4 regions of the Photorhabdus akhurstii genome follow, and region 2 is predicted to be linked to each of the others. Evidence: predicted binding sites of a transcription regulator. Region 2 holds the regulator's gene; each other region holds the start of a gene.

What was found. Region 2 encodes PurR, which represses purine synthesis genes. Its sites were predicted from a motif close to CANGCAAACGTTTGCNTG; they were not measured.
Positions count from the first base shown of each region.
Region 1: a site for PurR is predicted at 2,830-2,847, ahead of purM (phosphoribosylformylglycinamidine cyclo-ligase). Genes of this name have one in related genera too.
Region 3: a site for PurR is predicted at 3,153-3,170, ahead of guaB (IMP dehydrogenase). Genes of this name have one in related genera too.
Region 4: a site for PurR is predicted at 2,605-2,622, ahead of gltS (sodium/glutamate symporter). Genes of this name have one in related genera too.

Region 1 covers NZ_CP020335.1:3,213,298-3,221,067, reverse strand. The annotation lists gene ppk1 (polyphosphate kinase 1) at 1-344, opposite strand, end outside; gene speG (spermidine N1-acetyltransferase) at 408-977, opposite strand; gene purN (phosphoribosylglycinamide formyltransferase) at 1,091-1,729, opposite strand; gene purM (phosphoribosylformylglycinamidine cyclo-ligase) at 1,726-2,766, opposite strand; gene upp (uracil phosphoribosyltransferase) at 2,992-3,618, shown strand; gene uraA (uracil permease) at 3,687-4,979, shown strand; gene B0X70_RS13895 (hypothetical protein) at 5,115-5,306, opposite strand; gene B0X70_RS13890 (hypothetical protein) at 5,384-5,554, opposite strand; gene B0X70_RS13885 (hypothetical protein) at 5,538-5,981, opposite strand; gene B0X70_RS13880 (6-phospho-beta-glucosidase) at 6,225-7,532, opposite strand; gene B0X70_RS13875 (PTS lactose/cellobiose transporter subunit IIA) at 7,529-7,770, opposite strand, start outside.
Region 2 covers NZ_CP020335.1:2,989,220-2,996,989, forward strand. The annotation lists gene rnt (ribonuclease T) at 1-579, shown strand, start outside; gene B0X70_RS13090 (Grx4 family monothiol glutaredoxin) at 692-1,039, opposite strand; gene purR (HTH-type transcriptional repressor PurR) at 1,731-2,756, shown strand; gene punR (DNA-binding transcriptional activator PunR) at 2,763-3,671, opposite strand; gene punC (purine nucleoside transporter PunC) at 3,819-5,015, shown strand; gene cfa (cyclopropane fatty acyl phospholipid synthase) at 5,313-6,464, shown strand; gene B0X70_RS13115 (CgnE/CgnB domain-containing protein) at 6,527-7,504, opposite strand.
Region 3 covers NZ_CP020335.1:3,159,250-3,167,019, forward strand. The annotation lists gene guaA (glutamine-hydrolyzing GMP synthase) at 1-1,549, opposite strand, end outside; gene guaB (IMP dehydrogenase) at 1,623-3,089, opposite strand; gene xseA (exodeoxyribonuclease VII large subunit) at 3,262-4,635, shown strand; gene B0X70_RS13670 (TonB-dependent receptor domain-containing protein) at 4,667-6,949, opposite strand; gene B0X70_RS13675 (S9 family peptidase) at 7,079-7,770, opposite strand, start outside.
Region 4 covers NZ_CP020335.1:243,212-250,981, reverse strand. The annotation lists gene B0X70_RS01070 (HigA family addiction module antitoxin) at 440-733, shown strand; gene B0X70_RS01065 (HigA family addiction module antitoxin) at 789-1,106, shown strand; gene gltS (sodium/glutamate symporter) at 1,223-2,431, opposite strand; gene B0X70_RS01055 (uracil-xanthine permease family protein) at 2,674-4,059, shown strand; gene B0X70_RS01050 (4-hydroxyphenylacetate 3-hydroxylase family protein) at 4,146-5,687, opposite strand; gene B0X70_RS01045 (AsmA family protein) at 6,256-7,770, shown strand, end outside.

The DNA of each region.
Region 1 (7,770 bases), 220 kb from region 2:
ATTTGTCGTTCATTGATTAGAAAAATTTGATTACGAGCGATTTCTAATAGCAATTCATTATAGAGCACATCAAATTCTTGATCGGTTTTAGCCACTTTAGCCTGAATTTTTTTCAGTACATTTCGAGCGCTGGTGGCCGATCCCCGTTCTTCATTAATTAATATTCGCCGTTTCACATCAGCAAAACGGACTTTGTAAAATTCATCCAGATTATTGGAGTAAATACCAAGGAACCGCATCCGTTCTATTAATGGATTGCTCTTATCCGCTGCTTCTTGAAGCACACGTTCGTTGAATGATAACCAACTAAGTTCTTTCTCGGTATAGAGCCTGTCTTGGGACATTGTTACTCCAGGTGTTAAGGTAAAAGTATTAAAACTTTGAATACGACAGGGCGTCGTTTGTCGCTATATTTCTGTCTGTAATTGCTGACTCATTTTTTCATCTTCCTTGGATACAAAATATTGATGTTGGAAAACGCACATGCGAATGGCTGTGTGGTAACTACCATTAATAAAGAATTCGTCTATTAATTCGCCTTCAGTATAGAAACCTAGCTTATTATAGATGTGAATGGCCTTGGCGTTCTCTTTATCAACAATCAGGTAGAGTTTATACAGATTAAGGACGGAAAATGCATATTCCATTGCCAGTTTTGCCGCTTTGGTTGCATGACCTTGGCCTTGATGTGCAGGAGCGATAATAATCTGAAATTCTGACCGGCGGTGGATATAGTCGATTTCGACTAATTCAACTAAACCCACTTTGGCGTCAGAGCTTTCGATAATAAACCGGCGCTCGCTCTGGTCGTGAATATGTTTGTCATAGAGATCGCATAGTTCAACGAAAGCTTCATAAGGTTCTTCGAACCAGTAACGCATAACGCTGGCGTTGTTATCTAATTGATGGACAAAAGGGAGATCTTCCCGTTCAAGGGGACGTAACCTAACAGGTGGGGTATGAGAACCACCAGACATTTGGCACCTCAGTGTTTTTAGTAAGGAACATAATTAATAATAGTTCGCAGTGCCGGGTATGTTACCACAGCACTGTAATTAGCCGTTAATATACCCATTAGGGTATAAGTAAATTATTCCGCGGCATAGCCTTCTGGAGGGAGAATCTTTCCATCCAGATACGCTTTGCCATTAACCATACTTAGGCGCCCTTCGATAAACCAGTTGATAACTAACGGATAGATGTCGTGTTCCTGAGTCTGAACTCGTTTAACAACCTCATTTTCCTGATCACCGGCAAAAATAGGAACTTTAGCTTGCAGGATCACCGGACCGCCATCCAGTTCTTCTGTTACAAAGTGGACGGAAGTACCGTGCTCTGTATCACCATTTTCTATCGCTTTGCGGTGAGTATGCAGGCCGGGATATTTGGGCAACAGAGAAGGGTGAATGTTTAGCAAGCGGCCAAGATAGTGCTGAACAAAATCTGGCGTCAGAATACGCATATAACCCGCGAGGACCACCAAATCTGGTTGATACTGATCAATGGCATGTTTCAACGCTTCATCATAAGCCTGACGATCTGCATAGTCTTTCGGGCTAATAACATGAGCGGGAATATCCGTCTGTTTAGCGCGTAACAGACCGTAAGCATTTGCTGTATTGCTAAATACCGCGCAAACCTGACCATTGATTCTGTTCTGCTGGCAGGCATCAATCACCGCCTGGAGATTGCTTCCGCTGCCAGAGATGAGTACAACGATACTTTTCATTTAATAACAACCTGTTGTTCACCCTCTTGCAGTGTCGCGATAGAGCCGATATGCCAGGCTTTCTCACCGGCGGCAGTGAGTAATTCAATAGCGTGTTCAACGGCTGTTGGTGGTAATGCAATTATCATCCCGACACCACAGTTGAATGTACGGTACATTTCATGACGGCTAACATTACCTGTCTGTTGCAACCAATTAAATATGGCCGGCCATTGCCAACTGGATTCGTTAATCTGTGCCTGGGTATTTTCAGGTAGAACACGTGGAATATTTTCCCAGAAACCGCCACCGGTTAGATGAGCAATAGCGTGAACATCAACGTGTTCAATCAAGGATAAAAGGGATTTCACATAAATTTTTGTCGGGGCGAGCAGGTGATCTGCCAGTGATTTACCTTCAAGCTCGGTTGCTTCTGGATCTGTGTTGCTGACGGCCAGAATTTTGCGTATCAGAGAATAGCCGTTTGAGTGAGGGCCGCTGGCGGCAAGGGCAATCAAGGCATCACCTGCTTGAACCTTACTGCCATCAATGATTTCTGATTTTTCAACCACGCCAACGCAGAAGCCAGCAACATCATAATCTTCGCCGTGGTACATCCCCGGCATTTCTGCGGTTTCTCCACCAACCAGAGCACAGCCGGATAATTGACAGCCTTCCGCGATACCGGTGATAACGCTGGCGGCAGTATCAACGTCCAGTTTCCCGGTTGCATAGTAATCGAGGAAAAATAGGGGTTCTGCGCCTTGAACAACCAAGTCATTAACGCACATTGCAACTAAGTCAATGCCGATAGTGTCATGGCGTTTGAGATCCATTGCCAGACGTAACTTGGTGCCGACGCCATCAGTACCAGAAACCAGAATGGGTTCGCGGTATTTTTGTGGTAATGCGCATAAAGCGCCGAACCCGCCTAAACCACCCATAACTTCTGGGCGACGGGTCTGTTTTACAACACCTTTAATACGGTTGACTAAGGCATTACCAGCGTCGATATCGACACCAGCATCTTTATAACTAAGAGAGGTTTTGTTGGTCACTCGAAGCCCCCAAGGCGGTTGCGTTTGATAAATTAAGACAGAATAGTAACAATTCTAACAGTCTAAGCAAACGTTTGCGAGACTCTTGTTTAGGATCAAAATTCTCGCAAGTAGGGCTGTGTTTGATGAAAATCAACGGATTGGTAGTGGTGTTATGGGTAAAAGAGGGTATAATCTCGCGGTTTTTTTGTCTGCTGGCGACATGACATACAGTAGGAGAAGTCCATGAAGATCGTTGAGGTGAATCACCCACTTGTTAAACATAAACTCGGTCTGATGCGAGCGAATGATATCAGCACCAAACGCTTTCGTGAACTGGCCGCAGAAGTTGGAAGCCTTCTGACTTATGAAGCAACTGCTGATTTAGAAACTGAAAAAGTCACTATTGATGGCTGGTGTGGTCCGGTGGCAGTTGAGCAGATTAAAGGTAAAAAAATAACTGTCGTACCTATTCTGCGTGCGGGGTTGGGGATGATGGATGGTGTATTGGAGAATGTTCCCAGTGCCCGGATCAGCGTCGTAGGGGTTTATCGTAATGAAGAAACCTTAGAACCTGTCCCTTATTTCCAGAAACTGGCCTCCAATATTGATGAACGTATGGCTCTGGTGGTTGACCCTATGTTGGCAACCGGCGGCTCTATGATTGCAACTATCGATTTACTGAAAAAAGCCGGCTGCCAGTCGATTAAAGTTCTGGTTTTGGTGGCCGCGCCTGAAGGTATTGCCGCGTTGGAAAAGGCCCATCCTGATGTGGAACTGTATACAGCCTCTATTGATGAGAGACTCAATGAACAGGGATACATTGTGCCTGGCTTGGGGGATGCAGGCGATAAGATATTTGGTACGAAATAATAAGTTAGCCGACTTTTGAGTCGGCTTTTTTTGGTTCTAACGCAAGAATATTAAGAGGATAAATTAAGATGACCCGTCGTACGATTGGAATAGATGAGCGGCCTCCTTTTTTACAGACCATTCCACTCAGCTTCCAACATCTTTTTGCTATGTTTGGTGCGACGGTATTGGTGCCGATTTTGTTTAAAGTCAACCCAGCGACAATTTTGCTGTTTAACGGTATCGGTACATTGTTGTATTTGGTGATTTGTAAGGGAAAGGTTCCGGCATATTTGGGATCGAGTTTTGCTTTTATTTCGCCGGTTTTATTGTTGTTGCCGCTGGGATATGAGTTGGCTCTAGGCGGGTTTATTCTGTGCGGTGTGCTATTTTGTCTGGTTTCACTGATTGTCAAGGTGGCAGGGAGAAGTTGGATTAATGCGCTGTTTCCGCCTGCGGCAATGGGGGCGATTGTGGCTGTTATTGGTCTGGAACTTGCTGGTGTTGCGGCTGATATGGCGGGTTTGCGTCCGGCGGAAGGCGCCAGTATTGATCCAACAACATTGACAATTTCTCTGGTAACGCTGGCGGTAACCGTGCTTGGTTCAGTGATGTTCCGTGGGTTTCTGGCCATTATCCCGATTCTTATTGGCGTATTGGTAGGTTATGCGTTGGCGTTTCTGATGGGGGTAGTTGACCTGACGCCAATACGTGAAGCGCCGTGGTTTGCATTGCCAACTTTTTATACCCCACGTTTTGAATGGTTCGCTATTATGACGATCTTGCCTGCGGCGCTGGTTGTGATAGCGGAGCATGTTGGTCACTTAGTTGTGACGGCGAATATTGTGAAAAAGGATTTGTTAAAAGAGCCGGGTTTGCATCGTTCTATGTTCGCAAATGGTTTATCAACTGTGATTTCCGGTTTCTTTGGTTCAACGCCGAATACGACTTATGGCGAGAATATTGGTGTCATGGCAATTACCAAAGTTTACAGTACCTGGGTTATTGGCGGTGCTGCGATACTGGCGATTTTGCTCTCCTGCGTCGGTAAATTGGCGGCGGCAATTCAGGCCGTGCCGGTTCCAGTCATGGGCGGTGTATCGCTGTTGCTTTATGGGGTTATTGGCGCATCAGGTATTCGGGTGCTGATTGATTCCAAAGTGGATTATAATAAAGCACAAAATCTTATCCTAACTTCTATCATTCTTATCATTGGCGTCAGTGGGGCGAAAATTAATATCGGTGTCGCTGAACTTAAAGGTATGGCGCTGGCAACGATTGTAGGTATCGGGATGAGTTTGATTTTCCGACTGGTCGCTATTTTCCGTCCCGAAGAACGATATATTGAATCTTCCGTTGAATCTGTTAATCGGAATCATTAACTGGAGCAATAAATTCGATTCATTACCCCCGCTTTGAATGATTTTATCAGGGAAGAGCGGGGATGGGTTGAGTAATTAATCTTATTCCGTGGAGGAGATTAGGAAAGCAAATATCTCCACGTTTAGGCACGAACATCAGTAATTAAGCTCCTGATTATTTGGAGTCACTCTTTCGTCGGCATGAGCAGTATAAGCAGATAAGCCATTTAGTAAGTTAGATTCAGTCAATCGTTTCTTGGCGGTTTTTTGAATAATTGATCCTTGTTTACTAATCTTCTCAATGTCTACAGCATCGCCTGCTTCAAATTTGGGTATTATTTTGAACATACACAAGAAAGCCATTATCGAGGGTGTTAGGTTTTAGTTATGGAGTAAAAAAGGAGCGAAAAGCTCCCTTCAAGTGTTTATCGGACTACGTACCAGTTTGGTTTTTCATTGAGATACTGAACAGTACCCTCTCTTTCGGATTTTTTTAGGGCGCTGTAAGCAGCTCTCATACGTTCCGCTTTTTTAGCTACCGCTTCTTCGAGTTCAAGCTTTTCTTTTTCAGCTTGTTCGTTATGTATGTATGACATAACCCCTCCCGTTTGGATCTAACTTATCTATTATGGTAAAGCCGTTTTGTGTCACAAATCGATATATATACCGCTTATAGACCCTGTTTAGTCGCTCATCTGCGGCTAGTAAAATGTATCCACTAGGGCTGACCGCATTATAGTGCTCATTAATCAGCCTTTCAACTGCGTACATAATCCCTATCATCTGATTATGGTTATTTGTAGGACACCTCTCAAATAGAGTGTTGTTATCTAAATTGTTTTTTGCATCAAATGAGACTTCGAAAAAATTGTTTAAATCGAAGCTGTAATTTTCAGGTAAAAAGACAGAAGAATCTCCCTTTGAAATAATCTCCATTATAATCAAGGTATATTCCACGCCAGACACCTCAAAATCTGAGATATGTGCTTCGCCATATCCGAGATTCTCTATTTTAAATGGCATAGATTTTCCTAAAATTTCAACGTGTTGAAACTGTTATTTTCAATATTCTTCAATCAATTGATTTCAGCGCAGTATAATACAGAATCTCTTGTTCAAACTTAACGTGAAAGATAAATGCGTGCGGCGCCGCAAAAAAAAGAGGTTACAAAGTCAGTTAGCGATATCTGTTAGTCAGAAGTAACAGGTATCGCTTTAATTTTATGCTTGTTCTGATTTCAAATTAATTAATCAGGTACCGCTTATTCATTGAAATTGCGGAAGATAATCACGGTTTATCATTAATACGTCATCCAATAGTGGTGAAGCAATGTCTACGTCGGCAACCAGTGGATTGGTGATCAGCGCCAACAGTGCGGCGTCGCGGTCGCCATGAACTGCTGCTTTGATCGTCAAACGTTCGTAAGTTTTTATCTGTTGTGTCAGAGGATACATACTGTCAGGCAGGCGGCCGAACGTTAGCGGGTGGGCGCCTTCTGCATTAATAATACAATTGGTTTCGATGACGGCATCGTCCGGTAAACCCCGAATAGCGCCGTGGTTTGTGGTATTGACTACCAATTGGCTATCGAGATTGTTATGAATGGCGCAAATCAGATCCAGTGCAACCTCAGAATAGAATGCGCCACCGCGGAAACTGAGTTGCTCTGGCTTATGATCAAGTTCTGGATCAGCGTACAGTTCAAATAGTTCCTGTTCTACTTTCATCACTTGTTCTGCCCGGGTGCCTTGTGCGACAGCGGCTTCGTGCTCTTCCTGTAACATATTGCGAGTTTGGTAGAAGTAGCGGTGATAAGGGCAAGGGATTGCGCCTAGTGCCTTAAGTAGTGGAGGAGGCCAGGGCGCTTCTTGAATATTATTCATGGTTAATACTGCACCATTACATAGCATATCAAGTACCTGTTGAGTTTTATCCTGACCTGCAACCAGTACTTGGTGTACCCAGACCATATGATTCAGCCCGGCAAAGTGTAACTGCACATCTTGATAAGGGCGTTGTAGCATATTAGCTATCATGTGATGCATTGTGACTGGGACATTACATAGGCCGATAATTTTTGCTTTGCTATAGCGGGAAATTGCTTCGGTGACAATCCCGGCTGGATTGGTGAAGTTAATAATCCATGCGTCCGGTGCAAGTTGTTCAACTTTATGGGCAATATCCAGCAAAATGGGGATGGTGCGTAATGCTTTGGCAAAGCCGCCTACGCCGGTAGTTTCCTGACCGATCAAGCCATATTTTAGCCCCAGACGTTCGTCCGCAGCGCGAGCCGGAAGCTGGCCGACACGTAATTGAGTTAAAATAAAATTAGCCCCGCGAATGGCGTTATCTGGTGTGAAATGGACGCTGACAATAACGTGTTCCATGCCATGACGAGCTAACATACGGCGAGTAAGCGCGGCGATAATTTCTACTTTCTGTTTTCCACTGTCAATGTCAACTAATGCCAGTTCAGATAGTGGAATGTTTTTTTGGTGTTGAATAAGCCCTTCGACTAATTCAGGGGTATAACTGCTACCGCCGCCAATAACGGCTATTTTGATTCGTTTCATACCTTTTCCTCTTGTGATGGTATTCGGCGATAGAGTTCAATCATATCGCTGGCAAGATCTTGAATAACCATTGCGTTCATTAAATGATCTTGCGCATGGACAGTGATGAGATTGACAGGTAATTTACCGCAGCCTTCATCCAATCCGATGAGGGTGGTTTGAATCGTGTGTGCTTCTTTAATTGCTTGTTGGGATTCAGCCATCAGTATTTGTGCTGTCTGAAAGTCACTGTTTCTGG
Region 2 (7,770 bases):
GGCGGCTTTAATGCCAAAACAGACGCATTACTTGAAATTGCCGCCGTTACACTGAAGATGGATGGTGAAGGTTGGCTAACGCCTAGCGAATCGCTTCACTTCCATATTGAGCCATTTGAAGGAGCCAATCTTGAACCAGCAGCCCTGGAGTTCACCGGCATTGATCCATTAAATCCGCTACGTGGAGCAGTGAGCGAATATGAAGCTCTACACGCTATTTTTAAAATGGTTCGTAAAGGGATAAAAAATAATCATTGTAATCGGGCAATTATCGTTGCTCACAATGCTAGCTTCGATCATAGCTTTGTTATGGCTGCCGCGGAACGCACCGGACTAAAGCGAAATCCGTTCCATCCGTTTGCAACTTTTGACACCGCTGCTTTAGGTGGTCTGGTATTAGGACAAACAATCTTAGCAAAAGCCTGCATCACCGCCGGTATCCCATTCGACAATCATCAAGCTCACAGCGCTTTATATGATACTGATCGTACCGCTGAATTATTCTGTGAAATGGTTAACCGTTGGAAACAACTTGGTGGCTGGCCATTAACGACCGCAACAGAAGAAAAAAACGGATAAATAGCTGAACGGCTAGATTAATATAATCAAATCTAAATTAAGCAATAATACCCCCCCATATATCAATATATGGGGAGATAGCATAATAATCTGTCTGTAAGTAATTAAAAAATTACTCTGTCGCGTCTTCGTCTTCGGGACGATATTTATCAGCAGTTTCTTTGATTAATGTTTGTAACTCACCACGCTGATACATTTCAATGATAATATCGCATCCACCTATCAACTCACCTGCTACCCAAAGTTGAGGAAAGGTTGGCCAATTAGCATATTTTGGCAATTCTGCACGAATATCTGGATTTTGCAAAATATCTACGTAAGCAAAACGTTCACCACATGCAGATAAAGCCTGAACAGCCTGCGCAGAAAATCCACAACTTGGCAATTTAGGAGAACCCTTCATATACAATAAAATTGGGTTTTCTTTAATTTGGCGCTCAATCTTCTCAATAGTCATCATTTTTATTTCCTTTAAACCAACACTATGTTGATAACCAACATCGTCACAATACTACGGAGAATACCATTTTCTCTCACTAAGATGTATCCTGATCTTTTCTTATCCTGATGCAGATGGCATCATTTTCACTGTTATTTATCGTAGAAGTTGCCAGGACGACCAGAAATTTACCGGCGCAGCAGTGAAAGCTTTTGGTTCTGGGGTGGGCTTAACAACCATCAGATTAATTCATTACTCTCTATTTTAACACCCAAAGGCAAAGGGCAGATAAACCACTGAGACTATCCGCCCAATTTCTTTTAAACGTAAAGTCAATTTTTAATCCATCTCATCAGCTCAAATCAGGCAAAGATCAAGCAAAGAGCGGCAAAAATGGCAATCATCACCAACGTGCTAACAGCAGTAAATAAACCAAGTTTCAAATCGGTATTCATAAAGCCTCCTCAGAATAAAAAGTTTATAACGACAAAAACCAGTCTATCGAGATGGTTAATTGCCCTTACATAAGGAAAAGCATAAATAGCGATTACCATTCATTTTATAACACTGATTATTGCTTTCACTTTTGAGCCAGATCAGACAAAATCCAAGATTTATCGCTAACTTATTGCCAGCCCTTGTGTAAAAGGGCTGGCAAATGATTAACAAAGCGTTTTAAATTTAGACCAAAAGGTCAGGAGTCTTTCACCTCATGGCAACGATCAAAGATGTGGCTAAACACGCTGGTGTCTCAACCACTACCGTATCCCATGTTATTAATAAAACCCGCTTCGTCGCTGAAGATACTAAAGCTGCCGTTTGGGCTGCTATTAAGACACTGAATTATTCACCCAGCGCCGTCGCTCGCAGTCTGAAAGTTAACCACACAAAATCGATCGGATTACTTGCAACGTCCAGTGAAGCCCCCTATTTTGCTGAAGTCATTGAGGCTGTTGAAAACAGTTGTTATAGCAAAGGCTATACGCTGATTTTATGTAACTCACACAATAACATTGATAAACAGAAAGCCTATCTCGCCATGCTGGCACAAAAACGTGTGGATGGACTGTTGATTATGTGTTCAGAATACCCGGAACAGTTGTTGGGAATGTTGGAAGATTATCGTAATATTCCAATGGTCGTTATGGATTGGGGTCAAGCCAGAAGCGACTTCACCGATACGATTATTGATAACGCATTCCACGGAGGTTATCTGGCTGGTCGTTATCTTATCGAGCGTGGCCATCGTGATATTGGCGCGATCCCCGGCCCTCTGGCACGAAATACCGGCGGTGGTCGCCATCAAGGATTCTTGAAGGCGTTAAAAGAAGCCAATATTCCGATCAGAGAAGAATGGATTATTCAGGGGGATTTTGAGCCAGAATCGGGCTATAAAGCCATGCATCAAATTCTGCATCAAAAACAGCGTCCGACTGCGGTTTTCTGCGGCGGAGATGTTATGGCTATGGGGGCTATTTGCGCTGCTGATGAATCAGGATTACGCGTCCCGCAGGATATTTCTATCATCGGTTATGACAATATACGCAACGCTCGTTATTTCTCTCCGGCATTGACCACCATTCATCAGCCAAAAGAACGACTGGGACAAATGGCGTTTTCTATGTTATTGGACAGAATCGTCAACAAACGTGAAGATGCACAAACTATTGAAGTACATCCACGCTTGGTTGAACGACGCTCTGTCGTCGATGGTCCATTTATCGACTATCGCCGTTAACCCGCTTTATTCATCTTGAAGCCATTCAGCATTAAGAGTTTCACTATCGCCAAGGTAGTCAAGCAACCAACTTAATGCTGGAGAATGGCTGTTTTGTACCCATGCCAAACAACATGGACTGTCTGGTAAAGGCTGTTCCAATTCCAGCACGGCTAATTTCTTCTGCCGAATAAGCGGCATCGCCCTATGCTTAGGCACCATTCCTACACATAACCCTTCGTTTAAACAAGACAGACCAGACTCCCAATCAGGAACTACCAGCCTGCGCTGGTTATCAAGATTCCAGGTGTCACGCTTCGGTAAATTACGAGATGTATCTTCAAGGCACAAACTTGGATAAGGCCGCATTTGGTCATCAGATAGCGGCCCCGGCAATTGAGTCAACTCATGGTCTGCGCTAACCACACATAACCAAGGCATAAACCCCATATCTCGGAAACTATACCTTTCCCCGACAGGAACCACTCGGGTTGCCCCAATGGCAACATCAACTCGACTATCCACCAGCGCATCCCACACACCATTAAACACTTCCTGATGAATAAAAAGTTCTATATCAGGAAAATGGTGGTAAAAATCAAGAATAAGCTGACGACTACGTTCTGGTTTGACAACGCGATCAATAGCAATATTAAATTGCCCTCGCCAGCCGTTTGCAACTTGTTGACATTGGTGACGAGTATCAATCATTTTTTTGATAACAGAGCGAGCTTCTTTGATAAAAATAGCGCCTGCCTCAGTTAATTCTACATCCCGATGATGACGCTCAAACAACGAAACGGCAAGCCACTCTTCCAATTGTCTTACGGTATAACTGATCGCAGAAGGGACACGGTGAAGCTCCAATGCAGCGGCACTAAAACTGCCTGTTCTGGCAACCGCATCCACGACTTCAAGCGAATATTCCGACCACATAATTTTACCTTTCAATTTTTTTCACAGCACTATGCAAATATTACCATTTCACAAGTAAAAATCACGACGTATAGAATATGTGTCAATATTGTTATCTACCTATCACTGCAAATTATTTTAATCATGACATTCAAAGAGAGTAATCAAATGAAAAACTCAAGTCAGTTCATGTTCTACCTTGCAGGCTTGAGTATGCTAGGTTATCTGGCTATTGATATGTATCTGCCAGCATTCGGTGCTATGCAACAAGAATTAGGGACATCAGCAAACGCAATTAGTGCCAGCCTAAGCATCTTTCTTGCAGGTTTCGCCTTTGCGCAACTTTTGTGGGGGCCTCTTTCAGATCGCTTTGGCAGAAAACCGATTATTATCACCGGCCTATCCCTGTTTTCTATTGGCTGTCTGGGAATGATGTGGATAACAGATTCCACCCAACTTTTAGTTTTGCGTTTTGTCCAAGCCATAGGTGTGTGTTCAGCCGCCGTCTCATGGCAAGCATTAGTTATTGATCGTTACGATTCCAATCGTACCAAACGTGTTTTCGCAACGATTATGCCATTGGTTGCACTCTCCCCTGCCCTAGCGCCTTTAATGGGAGCCTGGCTGTTGCAACATGGCGGCTGGCGCATAATTTTCCTAATCTTACTGACAATCACATTAGTACTGTTGTTTTTTACTCTATTTTTGCAAGAAAATCGCAAAAACCGTGAAACTCAAGTGCAAACAAATAATGTCTCTTTCCTTACGCTATTAAAATCACCACTGTTTAATGGCAACGTTCTGATATTCGCATCATGCAGCGCCGGCTTTTTTGCCTGGTTAACCGGCTCCCCTTCAATTCTCGGTGAAATGGGATATACCCCCGATGACATCGGTCTGAGTTATATCCCTCAAACGTTGGCCTTTATCGTTGGAGGTTATGGATGTCGCAGTATTTTGACCAAAATAAAAAGTGAGATTATTTTTCCTTATCTGTTAGTTGGCTATGCTGTCAGCATGATTACGCTCTATTTGATTGCAAAATTTAGCGAGCCAACTCTATTCACTATTCTGATCCCTTTCTGCTTTATGGCTGCAATGAATGGCGCATCATATCCAATTGCAGTAGCAAACGCTTTATCCGCTTATCCACAAGACAGTGGAAAAGCTACTGCATTACAAAACACGCTTCAATTAGGACTCTGTTTTATTGCCAGTCTGGTTGTATCAGCATTTATCAGCAATCCACTTATATCCACAACCACTGTCATGGTTTCTACCGTTGTTCCAATGACATTAGGATATTTTATACAGTGGAAAAAAAACGCTGATCGCTGCATTCAAACAGTTGAACAAAATTCTTGATATTAATCAAATTGTTACTCCAATAAAGGCTGCTAATTATCAATTAATTGCGGCCTTTATTTATTAATTGATAAAACAATTTTACGCTTTTATACTTAATAAAGATCTTTATTACAAATAACCTGGAATTTGAGGTTTTCAGGAGCAATGATTGCCCCATTAAACTCATGGATTAGTCATCTTTAAGATTTTTTTACTTTGATTCTTTGTTATTTTTTGCATTTTGCGTCTTCGCATCCTGCTTTGTTAGCTAAAACGAGCTCCTCAATATTCCATCACCCTAACGTTGGAGAGTATATGAGTTCACCCTATATTGAAAACCCGAAAACAGCCATTAACTCCTGGCAGAGAATTGCCAATCAGATGCTAGAGGAAGCAGGAATTCAAATTAATGGTCACAATCCTTATGACATCCAGATAAAAAACCCTAATTTCTACAAAAGAGTTTTACAACAAGGTTCTATGGGATTAGGTGAAAGTTATATGGATGGCTGGTGGGATTGTGAGCGGTTAGATATTTTCTTTTATCGCGTTTTACGCGCTGGATTAGAAAATAAAATGCCCAATAATCTCAAAGATATAGTAAGAATCGCAACAACCCGCTTACGTAATCTGCAAACGCCAAAAAGATCATGGATTGTCGGTTATCAACATTATGATTTAGGAAACGATCTTTTTACCCGTATGCTTGACCCTTATATGCAATATTCCTGCGGATACTGGAAACAAGCTAAAACACTGGAGCAGGCTCAGCTTGATAAGTTGAAACTCATCTGCGAGAAATTGGAACTTTCTCCAGGTATGGCCCTGCTGGATATTGGATGTGGTTGGGGTGGGCTATCAGCTTATGCTGCTAAAAATTATGGTGTTTCTGTCACAGGTATAACTATTTCAGCCGAACAACAGAAATATGCACAGAAACAATGTACAAATCTGGATGTAAAAATCATTCTGAAAGATTATCGGGATTTACATGAGCAGTTCGACAGAATTGTTTCTGTCGGTATGCTTGAACACGTTGGACCTAAAAATCATGCGACTTACTTCGACGTTGTTCAAAGAAACTTGAAGCCTGATGGCCTATTCCTGCTACATACCTCTGGTTCCAACAAAACTAAGGCCAGTGCTGATCCGTGGATCAGCAAATATATTTTTCCTAATGGCTGCTTGTCTTCGATTGAGCAAATAGCTCGCACCAGCAAAAACTGTTTTGTTATGGAAGATTGGCATAACTTTGGCGCAGATTATGATCGTACATTGATGGCCTGGTATGAAAGATTTATTGCCAGTTGGCCTGAAATACAAGATAACTATAGCCCAACATTTAAACGCATGTTTAGCTATTATCTGAATGCCTGTGCCGGTGCATTTCGTGCTCGCGATATTCAATTATGGCAAATCATATTCAGTCTAAAAGGCATTGAAGGCGGGTTACGGGTAGCCCGATAGTTAACCTAAAAGCTACAGGTTTCCACTGTAGCTTTTATTCAATGCAGTATATCTATTTCTCATTAACGGAAATCACCCACATAACCATTATCAAAGAAAACGGTTTGATCAAATGCTATTTTTCCACCAGAAAATATCAAATCTAAATGATGGCTCCCTTTTACACCACCACCTAAACCAAGATGTAAGCCAGGATGCCGCTCTTCAAAACCGGCATTTCTGCCATAAAGCGCTTTCACACCGGTGTTAGTACCAATACCAAACTCTTCAACAATTCTATTTCCGTGATTATGATTTAGATATAAATTAAAATCTCTACTAAATTCATCATTCTCACAACCAAAACCAATAATTTCACCCTCTTTTATATTTATAGTCATCATATCATTGACAACCCCATACTTTATGGCAAAGGGCGCAGTACTCAAAAAAGTACCACTAAAGCTAATACTGCCGTTAAGGTTCTTTATATGACTTGCTATTTCCCCAGGAATAACATCAATATTTCCACTGCCATCAATGGAAGTCCACTTATGGTCTTTTGCTAAATAACCTACAATCGAGTTCCCTTTATTATCTGTATATTGAATCTTCTGTGATCGACTTGATAATCTAATAAGTTTTTGATTCCTTTCTGTTATTGATGCTGGTGGCTCACTGAATGCTTCAATAAAATGCGGGCCATAATCTTTAAACAGTACAGATTTCTTCCATGATTCAGTAATAAAGCTTCTTATTTTGGTTAGATATTCAGGCCCTTGTGGAGATGCATTCTTTAATGTTGATGATGCGTAAAGAAAAATAAATAAATCACAATCGGCTATTTTTTGTTTTACATCGTCTGGCGGTGTTTTTTCTAAGAAAGCGAAATCAGATTTCACATCGAAATGCTTTTTATACACATGCATCTTCTGCGCAATATCGCCATGCTCAGTATCAGATCCGATAAATATCTTTATACATTCATCATTTCTTACTTTATCCGAAATCGCAGGATGATGCGATAAACAACGATACATATTCTCAAGACTTTTATCCATGAGGACAATCCTGTTTATTTTTAAGTAAGGGGGAGACTCCCCTTACTTATCTATTATTATAAAGAATCTTAATTATAAACAACTATTAAGGCCAAAGTGCCGTACCAAAAGGTACAACAGCTTGCGCATTCATCATTTCAACAGCATCATCGTGTGTAGGTTCTTCAAGCCATTCATCTAACTCAATCGGGTTTTCCATAAAGTAGCCTCTAAAAATATCATCGTGGGGATTAGTCTGCGCTTTACGAGAAAGAGCATTAACACAA
Region 3 (7,770 bases), 170 kb from region 2:
TACCGCTGACATCATAGACAACTCTTGATATCCCATTGACTTCATTGATGATCCGGTTAGAAACCCGGCCCAGAAAATCGTATGGTAAATGCGCCCAATGTGCGGTCATAAAATCAATCGTTTCTACTGCCCGTAACGAAACAACCCAGTCATATTTACGACCATCCCCCATGACACCCACGGAGCGAACCGGCAAGAATACAGTAAACGCCTGACTGACTTTGTTGTACAAATCAGCTTTGTGCAGCTCTTCGATGAAAATAGCATCAGCCAGACGTAGCAGATCGCAGTACTCTTTCTTCACTTCACCCAATACACGAACACCCAAACCTGGGCCAGGGAATGGATGACGGTTCAACATGTCATAAGGCAATCCCAATTCCAAACCAATCTTGCGCACTTCATCTTTAAACAGCTCTTTCAGCGGTTCCACCAGACCCAATTTCATCTCTTCCGGCAAACCACCTACGTTATGATGAGATTTGATAACGTGTGCTTTGCCTGTCGCAGATGCCGCTGATTCGATGACGTCTGGGTAAATAGTGCCTTGTGCCAGCCATTTAACCTGAGTCTGTTTACTTGCCTCTTCATCAAAGACTTCAATAAATACACGACCTATCGTTTTACGTTTCTCTTCCGGATCATTGATGCCAGCCAGTGCAGCAAGGAAGCGATCTTCTGCTGGGACATGAATGATATTCAACCCAAATTTGCCGGCAAACATTTCCATTACCTGATCAGCTTCATTCAGACGCAGTAAGCCGTTATCAACAAATACACAGGTCAGGCGATCACCAATTGCACGATGCAGTAACAATGCGGTGACAGAGGAATCAACACCACCGGACAGCCCCAGAATAACGTGATCTTCACCAACCTGTTCACGCAGGCGTACAACGGTATCTTCGATAATAGAAGCAGGTGTCCACAACGCTTCACATTGGCATATATCCAGTACAAAACGTTCCAATATACGCTGCCCCTGATGGGTATGGGTGACTTCCGGGTGGAATTGCACGCCATAAAAACGTTTTTCTTCATTCGCTATAATGGCAAATGGACAGGTATCAGTGCTGGCGATAGTGATAAAGTCCTCAGGAATTGCCGTAACTTTATCACCGTGACTCATCCATACATCCAATAATGGTTTACCTTGCTCATTTGATGAATCTTGAATTCCACGGAATAATGCGCTTTCCGCTTTAATCTCAACCTGAGCATAACCAAATTCACGTTCAGTAGAATCTTCTACCTTACCACCGAATTGTACTGACATCGTTTGCATGCCATAGCAAACGCCGAGAACAGGAATACCAGCGTTAAAAACATATTCAGGAGCCCGTGGACTTCCTTGTGCTGTAGTACTTTCCGGACCACCGGAAAGAATAATACCGCTTGGGTTGAATTCGCGGATTTGCTCTTCAGTGACATCCCATGCCCAAAGTTCACAATAAACCCCGATTTCACGGATACGGCGAGCAACCAATTGAGTGTATTGCGAACCAAAATCAAGGATAAGAATGCGGTGCTGATGGATATTAGTTGTCATGTGCGGTGAATTCCAAAAAAACAAGTAACAAATAAAGATAAGCAGCCCTTATACGGGCCACAATAAATATGGATTACAAACCTAGCCGGTAGTTTGGAGACTCTTTGATAATGGTGACATCGTGAACGTGGCTTTCCTGAATGCCAGCACCACTAATGCGAACAAATTCTGCTTTGGTTCTCAATTCATCAATAGTTGCACAGCCGGTCAGTCCCATACAGGAGCGCAAGCCTCCCATTTGCTGATGGACAATGTTTTTCAGCAAGCCTTTGTAGGCAACACGACCTTCAATACCTTCCGGTACCAGTTTGTCTGCGGCATTATCAGTTTGGAAATATCGATCAGAAGAGCCTTTGGACATCGCCCCTAATGATCCCATGCCACGGTAAGATTTAAATGAACGTCCTTGGTACAGCTCAATTTCTCCTGGTGATTCTTCTGTCCCTGCCAACATAGAACCCACCATAACGCACGACGCTCCCGCTGCGATAGCTTTGGCAATATCGCCAGAGAAACGAATGCCGCCATCAGCAATAACTGGAATACCAGTGCCTTCCAACGCTTCAACAGCATCAGAGATAGCGGTAATTTGCGGCACTCCTACACCGGTAACAATACGGGTAGTACAGATAGAACCGGGACCAATACCGACTTTAACCGCATTGACGCCTGCCGCTACCAGCGCTTTTGCACCTTCCCCAGTCGCCACGTTACCACCAATAATTTGTAGATTTGGGTACTTAGCACGAGTTTCACGGATACGTTGCAGTACCCCTTCTGAATGACCATGCGAGGAATCAATAAGCAGAACATCAACACCAGCGGCAACCAATGCATCAATACGCGCTTCATTGCCAGCACCAGCACCAACCGCGGCACCAACACGTAAACGACCACGTTCATCCTTACAGGCGTTAGGTTTACGTTCTGCTTTCTGAAAATCTTTAACTGTGATCATGCCGAGCAGATGAAAGTTTTCATCAACTACCAACGCTTTCTCAACACGTTTTTCATGCATTTTCTGCAACACAATTTCACGGGCTTCAGCTTCTTTTACTGTCACCAGACGCTCTTTAGGCGTCATTACCGCAGTAACAGGCTGATCCAAATCGGTAACGAAACGGACATCACGGCCAGTAATAATACCAACCAACTCATTTCCTCCAGTGACAACCGGATAACCCGCAAAACCATTACGTTCTGTCAATTCTTTAACTTCACGCAGCGTTGTTTCAGGTGCCACAGTGACTGGATCTGTCACAACACCACTCTCATGTTTTTTGACTCGGCTAACTTCTTCTGCCTGACGCTCAATAGACATATTTTTATGGATGAAACCCATGCCACCTTCTTGAGCCAATGCGATAGCCAAACCGGATTCAGTGACAGTATCCATAGCGGCAGACAACATTGGAACTTTTAGACAAATGGTGGAGGTCAGTTGAGTAGACAGGTCAGCAGTATTAGGTAGAACAGTAGAGTGAGCAGGAACTAACAGAACATCATCAAAGGTTAAAGCTTCTTTTTTAATTCGTAACATAAGCAATATCTCACCAAGCTGCTGAAAATTTAAGGGATAAAATATTGCCGCGGCATTATACAGAACGTAATCGGTTGCCTCCAGCATTTTATTAAAAAATTTCTTGCTTACTTCATGATGCAGGTTAGTATCAGCACATTAAGTTATTGTTTTGAAATTTGATCTTTCTCACATGTCACTACTTTTTAATACTGGAATTTTTTCTGTCAGCCGTCTCAATCAGACGGTTCGGCAACTGCTTGAAATGGAAATGGGCAGAATTTGGCTAAGCGCTGAAATATCCAATTTTTCTCAGCCCTCCTCCGGGCACTGGTATTTCACGCTAAAAGATGAACGTGCCCAAGTGCGAGCGGCGATGTTTCGCAATAGCAATCAACGGGTAACATTCAGGCCGCAAAATGGTCAACAGGTTTTGGTTCGGGCGGCAATTACGCTTTATGAACCAAGAGGGGACTATCAGCTTATTGTTGAAAGTATGCAACCCGCCGGTGATGGTCTGTTACAGCAACAGTTTGAACTATTGAAACAAAAACTCAGTACAGAAGGGTTATTTGACCAAAGCCATAAAAAACCATTGCCATCCCCGGCTCAACAGCTTGGTGTAATTACTTCAACCAGTGGCGCAGCCCTGCATGATATTTTGAATATTTTAAAGCGCCGTGATCCATCACTGCCCATCATCATTTATCCGACAGCGGTTCAGGGAACAGAAGCACCGTTACAGATTATCCGAGCTATTGAATTAGCCAATGAACGGCAGGAATGTGATGTACTGATTGTCGGACGCGGAGGCGGCTCTTTAGAAGACTTATGGAGTTTCAACGACGAACACGTCGCCAGAGCCATTTTTCACAGTGATATTCCGATAGTCAGTGCGGTCGGTCATGAAACAGATGTTACCATTGCTGACTTTGTAGCAGATTTACGCGCCCCGACACCATCAGCGGCGGCTGAGTTAGTCAGCCGTAATCAGCTCGAATTATTACGCCATATTCAATCGCAACAACAACGGCTGGAAATGGCAATGGACTACTTCTTTGCCCAGAAACAGCGTGTTTTCAGTCTGGTCTCTCATCATTTACAGCAGCAACATCCTCGTTTACGACTAGCGCGTCAACAAAATTTACTAGTCAGTTTACGCCAGCGGCTCACTGACAGCTTGCAACGACATTTGAGACAAAGTGATCTGACTTATAAGAAATTACAGCAACAGCTCTGGTACGCTGAACCTAGTCCGCAGATCCACCAATATAGCCAACAGATTCAACAACAAGATTTTCGGTTAAGGCAAGCGATTGAAAGGCAAATTAGTCGTTCCAGAGAAAAATTTGCCATTTCTTGTTCACGGATGGAAGCGGTTAGCCCTTTGGCAACCCTGGCCCGCGGTTATAGCATTAATCAAACATCGGATGGAAAATTACTGAAACAAACCAAACAGGTACATGTTGGTGATGTCCTGAATACCCGTTTACAAGATGGCTGGATTGAAAGTGAGGTGTTGAAAATCAAGAAAGAACGGAAAAAACGATCTGCAAATCTGAAATAGTGGCTTTCCTTTGCCACTTATTTTTCCTATGTCAGAAACGGATTTCTGCACCGGCAATATAGGTCCGGCCCCGAGCGGTTTGATTAGCAGAAGTGGATTCATTCATTAATGCAGCCGTATTATTCATACGATTAAGCGCTTCAGAATAGTTTCTGTTTGTCAAATTCTGTACCAAGAATTTAAGTAGCACATTTTTATTTATTTTATAATCACTGTAAAAATCGACCACGGTTGGAATTTTTTTCTCCTTTTCCATCACCGTTCGCCCATCACTATCCTGATTATAGGGATCTGAATCTAGCTTATAGGAATTACCGGTATATTTAACTATCGCTCCAATACGAAGTTTTTCGCCTAATAAGCGAACCCCTGTATCCAAAGTCATAAAACTTTCAGGTAATTGTGATGCAGGATCTGCCCCAAAAATCGATGTAGAAATAGAAGTCGGTTGGCTTGTTTTTTGTCGACTATAAGCCAACTTGCTATAAAATACACCGACATCATAATCAGCAGAGACTTCATAACCGCGCATTCTTACCGGAGTTATGCTATTGCTATAAATATGTATACCAAAATTTGCGTCAACATGCTTCCAATCTTCTTCTGATAATTTCGAAGATTGGCATACCCTACCATCTTTACACAGAGCATATAAATCACTACTGATGTAATTCTTTATCTTAGTATGATACCAGGCTGCTTTCAGACGGAAAGTATCTCCTTTTACAATCATGTCTGGACGGTAACTATTAAAGCCGATTTGATAAGTATCTGCTTTTTCTCCTTTCAGGAATGGATTAATTGATGCGCCACCTTCATTGCCATAGAAGATTTCCTGTACGTTCGGCGCTCTCATTGAATGAGTATAACTCACAAAAGGCTGGAATTCAGGAATGATTTCCGCTGATAGCAGAACGCTTGGATTAAATCCACGCTCTTTCAAATTCAATTCGGCTTTACCTTGAGGGAAACAGTTAACTCGTGGCTCACAGGCTGGTTTATGGCCCTTTACACTGTAATCAATATAATTAAGATTAATATTAGCTTGGTAAATATCACGAGTAATTTTCAATCCGCTATAAATACTGGCAATATCTTGTTTACCACTTGGTGCGAAACTATTATTTTCTTTTGCTTCACTATCTTTCTTTTTATATTCCTTCTTTTTTTCCTCCTCTTCTATATCAGAGTAAATACTATCAGTCGTCTTACTATATTCAGTTTTCATCAACTTACCACCGAATATCAGATCAAAATCTGTATCTCCGTAATTAAAACGGCTGATGTTACTGAGATTAATAGTGTTTGACTTATTTTTAGTTTTACTTTTTATTAACGCATTAAGTGCAGTATTATATATTTGATCACTTCCACTAGTGCTAACCAACAATTTCATATCAATCAATTCACTGAACGGCTTATAGTTGTATTTCAGATAAAAATCCTCGCTATCAATATGACGATGGGTAAATTTATTGTGATACAAGCGACCATTTAATTCCATATCATGAAATTCATTTGGCTTAATATTTAATTTCATTAATTGCGAATTTGGTTTCTGTTTAAAATATTTATTAGTACCAAATTCATCACTTGATATTCCATCCCCATTTTTATAATTTGCATCAATTGAATGTCCACTGGCGGCCAACATAGCGCCAATTGATCCTTCAGAACTAAAAGCCTGAGTTTTACTGGCGACGGCTATCATGCCATTATGACCAATTCCATTATCGCCATAGAGCATTTTTGTACGTATTCCCAGTGTATTACCACTGAATATCACATCATCAACACCAATTGTACGGAAATTAGCACTACCTGCTAATGCGTTGACACTATCAGATCCATCAGATTGTCCCCGGCTAATATCCACACCGACAATAAAGTTAGGATCAATTAATGAACCAAACTGACTCTGAAGGCTATTACCGTGGGTTATGCTGGTGGGTGATGTACCATAAAAACTCTGGCTAACACCATCAACCATCATATTTACTCGACCAAATCCACTTAATCCACGAATATTCACACTCACCGTTCCCTGCCCCGGATCTATTTGGGTATAGGTCCCTGGCATACTACGTAATATGCTATCCATTGATTGAAGTTTTGTATCTTCACCTTTAGAACTGTAAGAGCCGGGCCTTTCCATTGCCCTCACTTCCGCATCATCCTGCGAACCAGAAATCTTAAGGCTACTGAACTTCATTACCTTATCTGATTTCCTCTCTTGCTTTTCCTCACCATAAGCAAACCCTTGCAGCCCAATTAAAACCACGCCAGCCCCTGCTATCTTTGTCATTATTTTCATTTCAATTATCCTAAATGCATACAAATCAATATTTGCTCACATACCAGTATTCAGAAAACAAAAATATTCAGCACTGATAAATTATTATCAGTGCTTCAAATAACAAATTTATATTATTTATAATTTATTTCAGTTATCTTTTAATTGCGGAAAATACTTTTTAGCGTCATCCAGCATCAAAATAAAACTGTAATCCATTGCAGTATCTTTTAATCGATTAAATCGGCCTGATTTACCACCATGCCCGGCGCTCATATTGGTTTCTAATAATAAAATAGAGTTACCTTCCTTCATATCCCGTAATTTTGCCACCCATTTAGTCGGCTCCCAATATTGCACTTGGGAATCATAAAATCCACTCGTCACCAATAAATTTGGATAACGTTGGTGTTTTATATTGTCATACGGACTATATGATTTAATCCGGGAATAATCCTCTTTATTTTCAGGATTACCCCACTCCTCATATTCTCCTACTGTCAGAGGAATAGAAGGATCAAGCATGGTTGTCACGGCATCAACAAAGGGAACTTGAGCAACCACGCCGCGATATAATTCCGGTGCCTGATTAATCACAGCGCCCATCAGCAAACCACCAGCACTCCCTCCCATCGCATAAACACGTTTACTGTCACCATATTTCTGAGCAATCAGTGCCTTAGTCACATCGATAAAGTCATTAAAACTATTCATTTTATTTTCGACCTTACCCTGTAGATACCATTTCTTACCCAGTTCTCCGCCACCACGTACATGTACTAATGCGTAAACAAAGCCCCGATCTAATAAACTCAATCGCGGTGAGCTAAATGAAGGGTCCA
Region 4 (7,770 bases), 2.7 Mb from region 2:
TTGTTATAAATAAGATTCCAAAATAGCGCCACATCTTACATCACTCATAATTCCACCTATAACAATAGGTTAGTAAATTCTCGCGTAGCAGAATTATGAAACGTTATTTATATTAATGCGTTAGCGATGAATTAGATATAATTTTTTAATGCTGGTTGATTTTTGGATAAATATGAGGAAATAAGATAAATATAAAACACCTATGATATGTTTTGTGGAAACTATTATTCTTATCATATATAGGATCTTAAGAATTAAGTCTTTCAAAACACGCTTTAGGGGGTAGAGACATATTTTTCTATCCATTACGTCATGGCAAATCTCGCCAATATTTTGACGAATTCGACAAAGGCGGCTTTACGCAAAAAAGATTGTTGCGCGACACTCGATATGCGTTATAACGCCTCTCGTAACGCAATAGGGCGCAAACAATAATTATATGCCGTCCCATCCGGGGCGCTACATCTCTGACGAGATGAAGCATTTAAATATTAGTCTTAGAGTGCTTGCACGTGCGCTTGATGTCTCTCCGTCAACTATTCGGCGTGTGGTTGAAGGTAGCGCAGCGGTAACGCCAAGAATGGCGGTGCGTTTAGCCAACGTGATCGGCAGTACGCCGGAAATGTGGCTGAGACTCCAGGAAGCGCATAGCCTGGCGCAAGCTAAACAGGAAATAGATTTAACTCGTCTAACGCGCCTGTTTACGCCAGTACAGCACCCGCATCATGTTTAATGATGAAAGCGCTGAGGAATACCCATAATTAGACAGAAAGGTAAGAGGTGAAATTATGATTGAAACACTAAAAATTCCCGCTCATCAACCTACCAGTGTGGGCGCTATGCTCAAAGAAGAATTTCTGGAACCCTTGGGTATCACCCAGGGCGAACTGGCAAAAGCTATGGGCGTAGGCCGGAAGACCGTCAATGAGCTGTGCGGTGGTCGGCGTGGAGTGACTGCGGAAACAGCCTTTTTGCTGGCAAAGGTTTTGGGAACCACACCGGAGTTTTGGCTTAACCTCCAGTTCATCAATGACATGTGGCTGGCTCAACATAATGAAGTTTTGGCTGACAAATTGGAACACGCGCAGCCCTTGGTGGCCGCCTAGTTGCGAATATATTGCGTTGTATTGTCGTTTTGACGCTAAAATAAATAATGATCAAAGAACACAAAGACAATACTGCACCAACTACATAGCTGGCGCAGTACCTTGCTAATTTATCCCTACACAGCAGGGAATACCGGCAGTAGCAGATAGAGTTTAATCACAATCGCGTTAACGATATCGATAAAGAATGCCCCGACCATCGGCACCACCAGAAACGCCACATGGGATGGCCCAAAGCGATCGGTAATCGCCTGCATGTTCGCAATAGCGGTAGGTGTCGCTCCTAAACCGAAACCACAGTGACCCGCCGCCAGAACCGCTGCATCATAGTTTTTACCCATCACCCGATAGGTGACAAAAATTGCATACAGCGCCATCACGATAGCCTGGATGGTGAGAATGACCAGCATCGGTAATGCCAGCGATGCCATCTGCCACAATTTCAGGCTCATTAACGCCATTGCCAGAAATAGGGAAAGGCTCACGTTACCCAGTACAGACACCGCTCGGTCAAAAACTCGGTAAAAACCTAGCACCGATAGACTGTTACTGAGGATAACCCCGATAAATAACACACAGACGAATGTCGGTAATTCAAACCATGTACCTTGCAGAAATTCAGACACAAAATTACCGGCCATCAAACAAATAGCAATCAGTGCGATCGTTTCCAGCATCACTAACGCTGTGATCATCCGCCCGGTATAAGGTTTTTCAAATGCCGTCGGCAGTTCGGTATCATCGCCCCTTAGTCCTGGAGTTTTTGTATTTCTCACCAGGAAACGAGCGACCGGGCCACCAATCAAACCACCCAGTACTAAACCGAAAGTCGCACAAGCCATCGCCACTTCTGTTGCATTTTCAAAACCATAACGCTCACTAAACAGCTTACCCCAAGCTGCGCCTGTACCGTGACCGCCAGACAGCGTAACAGAACCCGCCAACAGGCCCATTAATGGGTCCAGACCTAACAGTTCAGCCAGAGCGATACCCACCGTGTTCTGAACCAGCAGCAAGCCAACAACGACGAAAACAAACGTGAACAGGACCTTACCACCCGCTCTCAGGCTGGCAAGATTGGCATTCAAGCCGATAGTGGCGAAGAAAGTTAACATCAAAGGGTCTTTAAGAGATAAATCAAAGTTGATTTCCCAGCCTGTTGTTTGTTTAACCGCTAAAAGAATCAGAGCAACTAACAGGCCACCCGCGACAGGTTCAGGAATGGTGTATTTTTCAAGAAATGGGACTGATTGTACAAGTTTGCGTCCAAGTAATAGTACTAATGCAGACGCAACGAGCGTGCCATAAACATCAAGATGATACATCTATGTACCCCAGCTATATTGTTAAAATTATGTAAGTTATTACGACGTTATACTCATCCTTTAGAGAACGCCAAAAGCAGGCAACGCTGGATTAGAAAAAAAATCTGCAACAAACACAAGTTAAAACATATAAAAATGTGACCAGAGCGAATCACAGCAGCTAACAGGATTTTTAAGCAAACGATTGCTTTTACACAATTGATCATTAAAATGCGTTCTTTGTCAGCCCGGAATTTCACACCATGCTTAGCTCATCCCCCGAACAAGCGGCAACAATACCCCCGAAAAAACCAACTAGTGAATTGATTTATCGCTTAGAAGATCGGCCACCGTTGCCACAAACGTTGTTTGCTGCCTGTCAGCATTTACTGGCAATGTTTGTCGCGGTCATCACGCCAGCAATCTTGATCTGCCAAGCGCTAGGGTTGCCTGCTCACGATACGCAGCGGATTATCAGTATGTCTCTGTTTGCTTCAGGATTGGCATCATTAATTCAGATTCGAACTTGGGGGCCTGTCGGTTCTGGTTTGCTTTCCATCCAAGGGACCAGTTTTAACTTTGTTTCCCCCTTGATTATGGGCGGGCTGGCATTAAAAAACGGCGGGACCGACATTCCTACCATGATGGCAGCGTTATTCGGTACTTTGATGGCGGCATCCGTTACCGAAATTCTGTTATCCCGCGTATTGCATCTGGCCCGGAGAATTATCACCCCGTTGGTTTCCGGTGTTGTGGTGATGATTATCGGTTTGTCTCTGATTCAGGTTGGATTGACCTCTATCGGCGGTGGATTCTCTGCTATCGAAAATCACACTTTTGGCTCTCCAGAGAATCTGTTTCTGGCTGGTGTTGTGTTGGCAGTCATTGTTTTGTTGAACCGCCAGCGTAATCCTTATCTGCGTGTCGCTTCTCTGGTGATTGCAATGGCGGTCGGTTATGTTGTCGCCTGGCTAATGGGTATGCTGCCGCCAGCAACGGTACAGGAAAATAGTTCACTCATGACAATTCCCGCACCACTCTATTATGGTCTTTCCTTTGACTGGAATCTGCTTATCCCGTTGATGCTGATTTTTATGGTGACTTCACTGGAAACCATCGGCGATATTACCGCGACGTCTGATGTTTCCGAGCAACCAGTCAGCGGCCCTCTATATATGAAGCGTATTAAAGGCGGTGTTTTAGCTAATGGGCTAAATTCTATGCTTTCCGCCGTATTTAATACCTTCCCAAATTCTTGTTTTGGGCAGAATAACGGGGTTATCCAATTAACCGGCGTCGCCAGCCGTCGTGTAGGTTATGCCGTGGCGCTGATGTTGACGCTGTTGGGTCTATTTCCTGCGGTGGCAGGATTTGTGCAACAGATCCCTGAACCGGTATTGGGCGGCGCCACTATCGTGATGTTCGGTACAATTGCCGCGTCTGGTGTCCGTATCGTTTCCAGAGAGGCACTTAACCGCCGGGCAATTATGATTATCGCGCTATCTTTAGCGGTTGGTATGGGCGTCGCCCAACAACCGCTAATTTTACAGTTCGCTCCAGACTGGCTGAAAACGTTACTCTCTTCCGGTATTGCTGCCGGTGGTTTGACAGCGATCACTCTTAATCTGGTGTTTCCTCAGGAAAAATAATCTTTTTAAAATCCGATATCGAATTACACATCATCAATTCATCACGCACGTATAAATCACCATCGCGCGTGATGATGGTTTATCTCCTAGCGGTTGGAAGGCCAAATAAAATCGTTACCAACCCAACCATCAAGATCGTATTCACTCATACACTGTTCAGCAAACCCTTTCAATTGATCCACTAAGCCCGAGGCTTGAGAAGCCCATAATACATCGAGTCTGGTGATTTCATGGTTGCCGGCATAATTTAGCTCGTATAATTCATGCCTGTTAGCGAATTCCGTACCAATAGAATCCCAAATCAGTTTCATGAGCTTGACTCGCTCAACTGCGCTGTAACCATTGGAGCCACGCATGTATTTATCAAGATAAGGAGACAGTTCCGGGTTGGAAAAATCGCGGGCATGAGAGTTAATATAAATCAAGGCACTGCCCAGATCCTGTTCAATAATTTCTTTTACCCTCGGGTAACCCTGCGTCATAAACCAACGATAAGCTATCCCATACTCGTACCGAGGCAATAGGGCATCTTCCCCCCAAGGCTCCGGAGATTTAATCATCGCATCACCGAGCGCCCAAAACAGATTACGCCATGACAATACTTCACCAACCCGTGTTTGCACGCCACGAAAATCCTTCGTACCTGTGGCTTCAACTCCCTTAAGGAGCAATCCAGAAATAAAATCAAGTTTAACCGCCAATCGGGTCACACCATGCAACATAGCCCGATGAAAAAAACCCGACTCAGCAAAAAATAACGAAACTTTATCTATATCTCCGTAGATAAATACGTTTTCCCAAGGAACCTTCACTTTATCCAGAATCATTATCGTATCGTTCTCATCAAATCGGGACGAGAGCGGATAATCAAAAGGACTGCCCATTTTATCTGCCGCCATTGAGTAAGAGGGACGACAAATTAATTTCACTCCTGGCGAATTCATCGGCACAGTAAAGACCAATGCAAATTCCCGTTTCTTGATTGGTAAGCCATAATGACCAATAAAGTTGTAATGACACATCGCCGATCCCGTGGCAACAACTTTAGCGCCGCTGACAATTAATCCATCATCACACTCTTTTTCAACATGAACACAAATATCACCAATTTCATCAGGTGATAAATGACGATCTATTGGCGGATTAATAATCGAGTGATTCCAGTAATACACGTTTTCTTGTGAGCGGATATACCAGTTTTTTGCATTACCCGCAAAATCACCATAAATATCCGGTCTTACGCCGAGTGAGGTAAGAAACGAAGCCTTATAATCAGGGCTTCTACCCAACCAACCATAACTCATGCGGGCCCACGCGGCGATAGCATCGCGATCAGCAATTAAATCCTGCTGTGTGTGCGGTATACGGAAAAAGGGATGTGTTACACCAACACTCCCCGTATCTGTAGCCGTAGTCAGTACATCACGATGAGCAGGATCGTGCAAAGCATCGTAAAGTTTCGCAATAGCGCGGGCTGGATTTTGGAAAGCAGGATGGTTGGCGACATTCTGAATGCGTTCACCATAAGCCCAGACTTCCCGACCATCGTTTAGCCCATCCAGAAATTCCTTTCCTGTAAGTGGGCGGGTTGTGCGGATACTACCTTCATTCGACGATTTTTGTTTCATGTTTTCTGACATAGAAGATTCCTTACATTACTTATTTGCCGGAAGATGGGTGAAAATAAACTATGTAGTGTTATTTCAAGCATCAATCAAATTGAGAAAGGAATAGAAAGGAATGACGAAAAAACATCATTATTCCATTTATAGCCATCCATTAATACATTAATTCATTCAGATGTCATTGGCTATATTGTCATGCAAGAAAATATAGATTTAATTACTATATTAATCACACAATATAATTATTAACAAATTCATACAAACACTCTAAGTTACTAATAAGAAAAACTTAGCATGAAAATTAAAATACAATTAAACAAAGATTAATCTCTTAAGTTTATTTTAATAGAATAAAACGATAACAAATAATTTATTATTCCCCTCATTTCATACCCTGAAATTATTAGAAATAACAATCAGTATAGTGACTTATTGGTATTTCTATTGTTAAATTATACAAATGTTACAAATAATAATTTCTCCTCGCTCATAACTTTTATTCACCATCTCTTGAGTGAACGCCAAAATTACGGCATAAAAGGAAGCTATAAGCCGATTAAATTGGAGTCTGATGATGAGATGGTTAAGAAAATCGCTGGTTACTCTGTTATTACTGCTAATCCTGGCCGTAATCGCTGTTTATGTCATGATGCAGACAAACTGGGGAGCGCATCAGATCAGTCAATGGCTGAGTCATCACAGCCGTTATCAGGTTCAAATCGGCAATATCGAACATAGCTGGTCACAGCCGGGCACTTTGGCATTTTCCAATATTGCCATTAGCAATCAGCAACAGACTTTCATTTTAGCGGCTCAAGTTGTCGCATTCGATTTCAACTGGCAGCAACTCACTTCCCCTCGTCATTTTCAGCGTCTGTTATTGCAACAGGGCCAATTAACCATCAAAGGCCAGCCACAATCGCTCCCTTTTAGCGCCAATATTCTGCAACTTAATCAGATGACTATTCAGTCAGAAAATGCGGACTGGCAAATTCAAGGGCAAAACATCACCGGTGGTATCACTCCCTGGAACCCACCATCAAATAAGCTGACAGGGAATGGGGAATTTCAATTCAGTGCTGACAAACTGAATTTCAATGATATTTCTCTTGAAAAAGTCATTATGCGAGGAGATAACCAGCAAAATACCCTGACTATTCGTTCATTTGGTGCAACATTGGCACAAGGTTCAATATCGGGTAATGGGCAACGCCGGCCTGATGGTAGCTGGCAGTGGGGCAATTTACTTATCAGTAATATTCGTTGGCAAACGCCAATGACACTTGAAGAGTTATTGCTAAAAGCGAACACATTACCCGCAGTCAGCATCAAAGATCTCAGCCTGACTAATGCCAAGCTGGAAGGTAAAAACTGGTCTGCTAATTATCTGGATGCCTCAGTCAAAAATGTCGGTTTGGCTAACGGACGCTGGCAAGCAAAAGAGGGCATCATTGATTTCAATGTCATGGATACGACGCTAAATGATCTCCATTTCACCGATGTTATTGGTCACCTTCTTCTCGCAGGCAATGAACTCACTATTTCTAATCTCACTTCCCGTTGGGAAAAGGGATTATTCCACGTCAAAGGACAATGGAATCACCAAACAAAACAATTCAACATCGCCAATGCAACGGTTGCCGGTTTAATTTATACCTTGCCGCAAAACTGGCATCAGTTGTTGAAAAAATCATTGCCTGAATGGATATCCGGATTTTCCATTAACGAGCTGACGATTAATAACAGCTTATTGATTGATATTAACCCCGATTTTCCATTCCAGCTTACCGCTCTCAGCGGTTATATCTATGACATGGAGTTACTGAAAGAGGGGAAATGGGGGATTTGGAGCGGCTCTTCAAATCTCAGTGCCACCAGCGCAACATTTAACAAAGTTGAATTACGTCGCCCTTACCTTAAATTACATACAGAAGGAAATAAACTGATCATCGACCAATTAGACGCTTCTACCGATGATGGATTGCTGAAAATAAAAGGCACAGTAGATCAACTGGTACAGAAGCCATTCACGTTAGATTTCCGGGGGATAGACGCAGATTTAGCGATTTTGCCTCAATGGCGGTGG